Regions from separate parts of the Anaerobacillus sp. CMMVII genome, predicted to be linked through region 2. Evidence: riboswitches for the same ligand, from Rfam matches in the RefSeq annotation. Region 2 holds a riboswitch; each other region holds the start of a gene.
What was found. A riboswitch is a leader RNA that binds a small molecule or an ion and turns the genes downstream of it on or off. The one in region 2 is predicted to bind cyclic di-GMP.
Positions count from the first base shown of each region.

Region 1 (3,283 bases), 110 kb from region 2:
CTACCGCCAAAGTTATTTGAAGATATGCTTGAATTTGTTGAAAATAGTGAGTTGTACATTAATCATCATGAAAAAGAGATTAGCAATAGGAATGTACAATATGCGTTCGGAACGGAACGAGATAACTACTACTTTGCTACAGAAAATCGTTTGTATGGGTGGCGACTTTTGAAGATAAGAGAGACATTTTTATCAAGAACGCCGTGAAAATATTCTAATAGAGGATACAGGCCTTCGACTTGATCTTTCGTACCGTAGGAGCGACTTTCGAAAGCTTTGGGATGTCCCTAGCTCGAAATTCTAGATAAAAAGATTTGTTTAAAACATTGCCACAGGAATGTATCAATTTATCCAAACTTTCTTGTTAGTTTCTTCACACATTCTCTTTATTCTATTAATAATAAAGTTTCATCATCCATTTTCCCGCCACTAAATTAGTCGCTGATCTATTGGAATTTTGAAATTGGCTTATATAATACAAAATATTGGAGGAGAAGGAATGAAAAACAGAGATAGAATGATTTCAGTACTATTTTTCATTTTTCTACTTATACTACCACTTCAAGTGTTTGCTCATGGTGATGAAGATGATGATGGTCATGATGTTGATAGCGCGCCTTGGCTGTCAGAGAAAAGGGCCATGGTCATGATGACGAAGATGATCATGGTCATGGTCATGGTGATGATGGACATGATCATGAATATGAAGAAACAGGAGCAAACTTGGCTTTGCTTGGAACTTTTGCGGCAATAAATGGTGGCTTTATCGCTTTTGGTGCGGTTCGCAAGTTATATAAAAAAGAAAGTAGCACCATAAGGGTACATAGAGTTTATCTATGTGCCTTTTATTTTAGGCTCTTTTCGTAAACATTGCTCCTGCGGTTACTCGTCGCACAAAAAAACTTGTTGCTTTTACTCTAAAATATCGGAAAAATACCTTAGATGAAGAAATCACCCAATAAATTTATTAAGAAAAGAGCAATACTTACTAAATTAGTGGTGAATTCTTAGTATTTTGTGTAAAAATCCGGCTTTTGTGATTTTACGAAAGCTAATAGCAACAATCTTTTAGAAACGAGCGATTAATTTTAATTACTCTCTAGGTTACATGTATCGTATAACCTCAACCTTATAATGAGTGCTTAAAATTTTTTCGAAAAAAATTTCTCTCCCCCTCAAAAATAAAAAATCTCCCGTATAGATAAACGAGACCAAGAAAATAAGTTAAAGGCAAAGCCATTGAAAGGTGGTGACGCAAAGCTATAGGGACTAAGGGGAAGCCTATGTCAGCCAGTTGCCATAAGATATTCAGTGAATTTGAGGTGGCTTTATGAGTCAAAAGGCAGTACATTTATTTCTCATCATCATTTTCCTAGCTTTAGTAGGTTGTAGCAAAGCAACGGAAGAACAAGTGAATACCAACGACAACGAGCAGGATGCCTCGAATTACTTTTATGAAAATTCCGAGTGGGGTATCTATATTGAAACAGCAGATGGTTGGCAAATTGAGAAAGAGACTGCTAAAAATGTCCAGTTCAACAGCGAGAAGCTAGTGGCAATTATTTCAGTTATTCCTAAAGCTTATAGAGTGTCAGAAATAAAGAAACAGCTACTCGCTGGTGCAGGAGAAGTAACAGTAATCGGTGAAGGTCTGAATTTCATTTCGTGGAAAACGAACAGACAAGGAAAGCATTAGAACTCAAGTATGGGTTGAAGAAAAACCTGATCGGTATGTGATTATTACGGTGTTGACGCCTAATGAAACGTATGAAGCGAACCTAGATAAAATTGAGACTTTTCGTGAAAATATTAAATTTTATTAATGCAACAGGGAGTGGTTAAGAGCATGAAAAAAGTCGTATCAACATTGGTCCTAGTAGGTGGTTTAGCGAGGTGGGGAACGGTATTGGCAAACAATGATAGTAGCTTGGACATTACATCAGATTTATATGAAACAATTGGATTAATTGAACAAGCGACAGCAGACTTAACTGAGGATGAAGTTGAAAAGGTTCTACTTCATGATGAATTTGCTGAAAGACGCCTAATCGTTTTAGAGGAAGTGGCAACTGAAGGTAATGAAGAGGAGATTGAACATTTAGTTACAGATTTTATTGAGGTAGTTACAGCTACTGAAAATGTAACGGCTTCTGCAGAAGAAGCAGGTGAAGACGTAAACGAACTTAGAGAATCATTAATGAAATTATAGAAAAAAGAAGTCAGTTTAATCGCGCTACTAGAGCGTGACCATTTACCAGAGCAAGCGTTGAAGGCTGGGAATTAGAAAAGCCCCTAAAAACCAAGAGCGAGCCATGCTGAAAGCCGGTAAGCGTTGGAAGCAGGAACTAAAGAAAATTAGAAGAGATTACTTAGTGAGAATGAGTTTGTTGAAGCAAAAGAGGATGAAACAGAGCAAAGCGAAAAGCATTTAGAAAAAGCGATTGAAAAGCTGAAAGAAACAATATCAAGCAGACAAAAAAGTGAAAAAAGCATGAGGAACGCTCAGAAAAAGCGATGAAAAAAGCGATGAAAAAAGCAAATGAAAAAGCAGAGAAAGGCTTAAAAAGGCGAATAAAGCTCAAGAAAAAGGAGCTGAAAAAGCAAAACGTGCCGTAGAAAAAGCTAAATGGAAAAACTAACTAACTGAAGATAATCCTTAGCACTCAGTCAATCTCTTTCATCGTTCTTTTTTACTGTTTTTGCAGTGACAATCGTTTGCTTATAAGTATTATTATCTAATATATCACAGTCTCTAGCCTCTTTTTTAAAAATATACGATATGATCATTTTACTTGTTAGGTCGTATCAATAGTTCATTAGCCCTACCTATTTAAAATGTTGGTAATTAAATGTAACAGCCCATTTCACTTGAATTAAATCCTTTATCAAGCGATAGTATTATAGATAGCAATGTCAGTTTGATAAAGGAGGCGTGGGGGATGGAAAACATTGAGGTCATTGAAGCAACACCAGTGCCCAAAATGGAGATGATCTCGTTCGCGAACGATTAATTGCTCATTACAAGCCTTACGTGCTCAATACTGTTGGCCACATTTGTAAGAAGTTTGTGAGCTGAGCGAAGAAGAGGCTAGCATTGGCTTGATTGCTTTAAACAAGGCGATTGATACGTATGATGCAATCAAAGGAAGAACCTTCCTAAATTATGTTTACTTACTTATTAAACGAGACTTGATTGACTTTTTTAGAAAAGAAAGAATGAAAAGCACTTATCGATGAACGAGTATTATGAAGATAACGTTGAATCTCCATTTGAAGTAGAGAA
Region 1 is NZ_JACEHK010000003.1:233,769-237,051, reverse strand. It holds gene H1D32_RS08430 (hypothetical protein) at 1-207, shown strand, start outside; gene H1D32_RS08425 (hypothetical protein) at 500-754, shown strand; cyclic di-GMP riboswitch class I at 1,220-1,302, shown strand; gene H1D32_RS08420 (hypothetical protein) at 1,331-1,696, shown strand; gene H1D32_RS08415 (DUF5667 domain-containing protein) at 1,847-2,209, shown strand; gene H1D32_RS25345 (sigma factor) at 3,073-3,237, shown strand; gene H1D32_RS08410 (hypothetical protein) at 3,234-3,283, shown strand, end outside.
Region 1: it holds a riboswitch for cyclic di-GMP, as region 2 does, so the genes downstream of both, H1D32_RS08420 (hypothetical protein) here and H1D32_RS07880 (EAL domain-containing protein) in region 2, are expected to answer to the same signal.

Region 2 (3,283 bases):
AAAAAAAGTAACTTTTAAGTAATTTATTTTGAGCAGTCTTCGTTTAGAAGGCTGCTTTTTTCCCCTATTAACCATTCCCTCCAAGTTCCCCTTCACAAGAAAAATCTATCTAAAATTAATCAAACGTTTGATTAATTTTGCACTAGGACTTTTACAATTAAAAAGATCGCTAATCATTGGGCAATGATTAGCGGTCCTTTTGTTTGTTCTAACTTTCACCATTATGGAAGTTAACTATAGATTTCCCTTAATACGACCAATGATAAGAAGTAAACTTTCGAACTGAAACTATTTACAGGAGATACCCCTCCGCTTTAAAGCTTTACCTCGGTGGGGGTCAGACCCCAATGAAAGTCCCAAACATTTTCGAATAGGACATTCTAGCAATCTCATAAACTTTATAAAAACAGAAAGGATTTGAGATAAGGTGTTCATGGCGAAATATTTATCTGCTAATCAGATCAATGTCAGGCATCAATATTTGCCAACTCGTAACACTGCAAGTAAGAAACTCCCTATTCTACTAAAATCAAACCGGCCACTAATACATGTTTTCAAGGACAAGATTGGAAACTACTTTTTGTGGAAAGGTATTGAGGTTTACCAAACCTTAAAGGTACTAAATTCAACTCTGAAAATTCCATGCCAAATACATCAAGGACCAGCCAATGAATATCAGTGGACACTTAAGCTCCTTCAATCTTGTTATCTGGAAAATAGTTATTGGAAAGTGAAAATGGAATTAATTAGGAACTTACTTAATGATGATAAAAAGACTGCGGAACAAATATCTGAGGATAGTGGGATTGAACTGAAGGAAATAAAAAAATACCTTATTCAACCTGATGTTCCGGATGACTATAAGGAACTCGCAATTTCAAACGGCAAACACACCCTAGTAAACAGTATATGTAATAATAAAAAACTAACCGATGAATGCAAAACATTACTTTATGAAGCGGTTTTCCACTATTCTACTCCTATAACTTTTGAGCAATATAACCTCTTTAAGAAATACATTAGAGACGGATACCAATTTGATCCTTCTGAAGCTGGTTCAATGGTGAAACTAAAGGAGATTGTTAATCAAAATGCTGCGTTAATTTATTACTGGTCTTCACTAAATTCTGGCAGGTATTACTTATATCCAAGGCTATATTTTAAAAGAAAGAATGACGAAATAACTAAAAAAACCAATCTATTAAGTTAGCCCTGTAGAGAGCCCTCTCCACAGGGCTAATTTTTGAGAATGAGTTTCCCCTGCTACGGGGTAGCTTTACTGCTTTACCGCTTCACTCCCCTGGGGGTCAGACCCCCATCCCCCCTCCCATCCCCTATCCCGCGACAAATTTCACAAATTCTGTCACCAAAACTTAAAATTATGTAGTGAATTAGTCCCTAATCATGGTATATTTATGTAAACAAAGATTTCCATTCATAGTTAAATATAGTAAAGGCAAAACTGCGGAAACGCAGTGACGCAAAGCTAAAGGGGCTAAATCATCGATTGATATGCCAGCCAGTTACCGTATAGTCAAGTAGACCACAATCTAACATACCCTTGCTTACGGGTGTGTTTTTTTCATATTTAAGGGGGATAAATCGTGCAGATAAGTTTCATTCAACAAGAGAACCAACAACTAGAAGTTGAGCAATCTCACTTTATTGTAGAAAAAAATAAGATTGTAGATATAAGTTCCGTTCTTGCATGTAACTTTAGATATCGCAAAGAACAATTGATTGGCAGGAATTATCTTGACTTATTCGATCAGCAAGACCAACGATTTCTTATCAACCAATTAAATAACGTCTCCTCCCCTTTTGTCGTTAGAGGAATAAAAAGTGATGGAACCTTAATTTCCATTGAGATAACCAAATCGATACCAATATGCCTTAATGGCAAGAATTATACATTAGTTCAAGCAACCGAAAAAAACACACAACAATTAATTAACCTTGAAAAACAACAGATAAAAATGCTTGTTCATGGTCTCCCTATCGCAACTATCATACTCAATTTAGATAAAAAAATAGAGATATGGAATGAAGGTGCAGAACAACTATTTGGTTGGAAGGCATTAGAAGTTGTCGGTAAAACGCTACCATTTCTGAAAGATGGTGATGAATTTCATAGCTTCTTTGAGCTTACAACCAAAGGAAAATCAATTTCAAATCGCGAGATTACTCGGCAGAGAAAAGATGGTTCATACGTTGATTTATGGATTTCGACAACCCCCTATTATAACTCTGAAGGAGTGATTTGTGGGTACGTAGCTCTTTACCAAGATATAACTGATAGAAAAAAAAGTGAGCAGGATATTCGTGATATAAAATATGCACTGGACCAATCTGCTATCGTCTCTGTAACGGATGCAAATGGGAAAATTTCTTATGTAAATGATAAATTTTGTGAAAAATATCAATACCCGCGAGAAGAAATGCTTGGACAGGACCATCGAATTATTAATTCAAGATACCATTCGAGTCAATTTTTTCAGGAACTTTGGGGTTCTGTAGCCAAAGGAGAAATTTGGCGGGGTGAAATTAGAAACAAAGCAAAAGACGGTACAATTAGCTGGATGGATGCAACGATTATCCCGTTTCTTAATGAGAAAGGTGTGCCTTATCAGTACATTGCAATTAGAAGCGATATTACCGAACGCAAGAAGATAGAAGAAGAAATGATCTATAAACAAGAGCAAATTCGCCTTGGGGAAGAACGGTTATATTCACTAGTTCAACACTCCAATGATCTAATCACGATCGTTGATCAAAACGGAATTATCACCTATCAGAGCCCGTCTGTTGAAAAGTTAGGCTATAAAATTGAAGATTTGCTTGGAAAATACGTATTTGATTTAATCCACCAGGAGGATAAGCCATTCGTCAAAAATGACTTTCTTTCAGCTTTAACTAATGTAGAAGGACAAACAGCGTTTGAATGTCGTATTAAACATTGCAATGGCTCATGGCGCCACTGTTCAGGAACCTATACGAATTTCCTTAACGAACCAAGTATTAACGGGATTGTCATTAATTACCGCGACATCACTGAAACTAAAGATGCATTGCAGACAATCGAAAAAATGTCCTACCATGATTTTTTAACAGGACTTCCTAACAAGAAATTTTTTGAGATGAAATTTAATGAAGCCCTTGAAGAGGCCAGAGTACACAATACACAATTGGCTTTAATTCATTTAGATGTAGATCGATTTAATAGTATTAATGAGACACTAGGAAATGAGATTGGTGACCAATTATTATGCGAAATAGCTAACCG
Region 2 is NZ_JACEHK010000003.1:123,042-126,324, reverse strand. It holds gene H1D32_RS07890 (SGNH/GDSL hydrolase family protein) at 1-18, shown strand, start outside; gene H1D32_RS07885 (hypothetical protein) at 434-1,210, shown strand; cyclic di-GMP riboswitch class I at 1,446-1,531, shown strand; gene H1D32_RS07880 (EAL domain-containing protein) at 1,605-3,283, shown strand, end outside.

Region 3 (3,283 bases), on a different contig from region 2:
ACTTGCTTTAGAGGATGCTCTCAAGATTGAACCTATTGAACAAGGGAGATATCTTCGAGACATTATTCATTGCTGTGAGTTTTTACAAAATCATATCCGTCATTTTTATCAGTATACGGTTCCTGATTTTGTAAAAATTGAACAAAACCCGCTTTTTGATTCTGATCACGATGATTTCCGATTACCCAAGGCAATAAACGAAAGAATATCTCGTCATTTTTTTGAGTCACTTGAAATAAGTCGATCAGCACATCAAATGCTTGCAGTTTTAGGAGGGAAAGCACCTCATAATCATGGTGTGTTTATCGGTGGAATTACCACCCAAGCAACAGCTGAAAAAGTGGTCCATCTCGACTCTACCTTGCAAAAAATTACTTCGTTTATTGATGAAAAAATGATTCCAGATGTATATGACATTGCCAATTATTATCAAGACTATTTCAGATTGGGTGGTGGATATGGAAATTTACTTACTTATGGATCATTTAACAATTATAAAGAGCTAGGTACGCTATATGTTGACCCACTTGTCTCAACGCCTTTGGCTGTTGAGACGTTTGACGAAACGAAAATACAAGAAAAAATTGATTACTCTTATTACTCATCAAACGAAAATGTATATCATCCTGAAACAACAGTACCAGAGCCTGATATGAATAAAAAAAGGCGTATTCATGGGTGAAGGCACCAAGGTATAATAACCTACCTTTTGAGGTTGGTCCTTTAGCTAGATTAATATTAAGTGGAAGCTATAATCATGGAATTTCTGCTATGGATCGGACCATAGCTAGAGCATTAGAAGCAAAGAAGATTGCCGAAATCATGAAGGTACTATTGCAGCAAATCATTCCAGATATAAACTTACAAAAAAAATATGAAATTCCCGGTACAGCTAGTGGTAGAGGCTTAGTTGATACAACTAGAGGAGCACTTGGACACTGGCTAAAAATTAATGAGAAAAAACTATCATTCTATCAGATTATCACTCCGTCCACGTGGGATTTTTCGACTAGAGATAATAATGGATTTAGAGGAGTCGCTGAAGAGGCTTTAATAGGCACACCGATCGAAGACCCTGACAATCCTGCAGAAATCGGTAGAATTCTGCGATCTTTTGATCCATGTATGTCATGTGCTACACATGTCTATAGTCCAGGAAAACAAGTGAAAACAATAAAGGTGTTTTAATGGAAAGGATTATTGTGCTAGGAATTGGCAATCAATTAATGATGGATGACGGGATTGGAATTTATCTTGTAGATGAGCTAAGCAAAGTAAACGTAAATACAAGTATTTCATATGTAGTTGGCGAAGCAGATATTGACTACTGTTTGAAACAAATAGAAGGAGCAACTTTTATTATTATTGTTGATGCTGTTTGTTCAGGCGGAGAACCTGGAGACTTGAAGGTTTTTTCTCTTGCCAACTTGCACGAGAGCAAACCACTTGATATATCTCCTCATAATCTTCATTTATTTCAAGTTTTATATCATCAAAGAGAAACTCTAAAAGGGTTCCTTATCGGCATAGAACCTTATCGGATTGAATTTCATATCGGCCTTAGCGAACCGTTAAAAGAAAAATGGGATCAAATCTTGAGTACCGTTCAACAGACGATAGAATGCCTAATTGATGGTTATTAATAAAGGGGTCTGACCCCCGCTGCACTAAAGCATTAACGCAGTGGGGGTCAGACCCCTTTTATTGGGTACCCTACGTTACTTTTTTCGACGCAATTCACCAAAAATACAATGTAATTGTTTCATTATATGGTAAACTAAACATAGTAAAACGATTTAAAACTAGATTAGTTCATGCTACCAACTGCTATTAAACTAAGAAATTTGTAATGTTTAGATATAGTTTCATATAAAGAGCAAACTCACTGAAAAGGGAGGACGCAAAGCTTCAGACCTAAAGGTTGAAATACCTAAGGTGGCTGGGTTACCAAGGGATAACCGGGCTAAAGTTATTTCTCTAAGAGATAGCTTTTTGTTTTGATTTTGGAAAACTGTGGGGGATTACGATGATTACAACAGGACGAATCGCGGTACTTATTCCTATTATTAATGTCCTAGTATTTTTCGGTTGGAGCTTTCTCTTTAAAGAAGATGAATGGCTGAGAACAATTGGAGCTGTTGTGTTTCCGGTGATTGGGAGTATAATCAGTTTTTTTTGGATTGCAAGAGCGTTTCAAAAGTCAACTGGTGAAAAAAGGACTTTTTGGTTACTTCTTGGCTTGGGAATCCTTTTTAATGTTAGTGCAAACTTACTTTGGTTTTATTCACTAATGATAAACGGAATTACGTTTTTCTCTAATACCTCTTACTTGTTATGGGTCCTAGGTTATATTTTCTTTTTACTTGGCTTAACGTATAAAACAAAAACAATTAGTACCTCCGTTTCCAATAGTCCCTATCTATTTAATTTGGTCGTGTTTATGACAGTGGCTATCGGTATTAGTATTCATTACCTGATTAAGCCGATTTGGCTTCTTTGGGATAATTCCTTTCTTGCTAGGATTTTAACGATATCCTATCCAGTTACTGACCTGAGTATCTTGTTTCTAATTACATATTTATATTACCTTTCTAAGTATACTAAAGAAAGAAAACTCGTATTTTTTCTTGTTGTTGCATTCTTCTTTCAGATTTTGGCTGATTCTTCTTTTCTGTATTTATTAGTTACAGATAGTTACAGAGCAGGAAGTTATATTGACTCTTTTTGGGTAATAGCGATAATGTTTATTGGATTCGCTGCTCTATATGCTCAGAAAAACACGACTGAAGATACATGGAAGTTTCAAAATAAGATTGAAAACCATGAGTCGCTTTTCCCTTATGGTAGTGCAATTATATTATTATTTTTTGTCCTTCATAGCTATCTAGGAAACTTAAATGCTTTAATCATCGGCCTAAGTCTAGCTTTCCTGATGATCATTATCCGTCAACTATTTATTATGAAGAAAAATAAAAATTTAATGAGTGAATTTGAGTATTTGGCTTATCACGACTCTTTAACTGGATTAAAAAATCGCGCAAAGTTCAATGACGATTTGTCTAAGTTAATGGAGAGAGCTAAACGATCTAATGATAGCGTCGGTTTAATACTATTTGACTTGGATCGTTTTAAATATGTGAATGACACCCTTGGTCATTATACAGGAGATATGTTACTAATAGCTGTTTCGGAGCGTTTGAAATTAAGTATTGAGGGAAATAATTGGTTTTATAGAATAGGTGGGGACGAGTTTGTTATTATCCTCCCAGGTAAGACTGAAAAA
Region 3 is NZ_JACEHK010000013.1:75,457-78,739, forward strand. It holds gene H1D32_RS16945 (nickel-dependent hydrogenase large subunit) at 1-682, shown strand, start outside; gene H1D32_RS16950 (nickel-dependent hydrogenase large subunit) at 679-1,188, shown strand; gene H1D32_RS16955 (hydrogenase maturation protease) at 1,188-1,643, shown strand; cyclic di-GMP riboswitch class I at 1,866-1,952, shown strand; gene H1D32_RS16960 (putative bifunctional diguanylate cyclase/phosphodiesterase) at 2,027-3,283, shown strand, end outside.
Region 3: it holds a riboswitch for cyclic di-GMP, as region 2 does, so the genes downstream of both, H1D32_RS16960 (putative bifunctional diguanylate cyclase/phosphodiesterase) here and H1D32_RS07880 (EAL domain-containing protein) in region 2, are expected to answer to the same signal.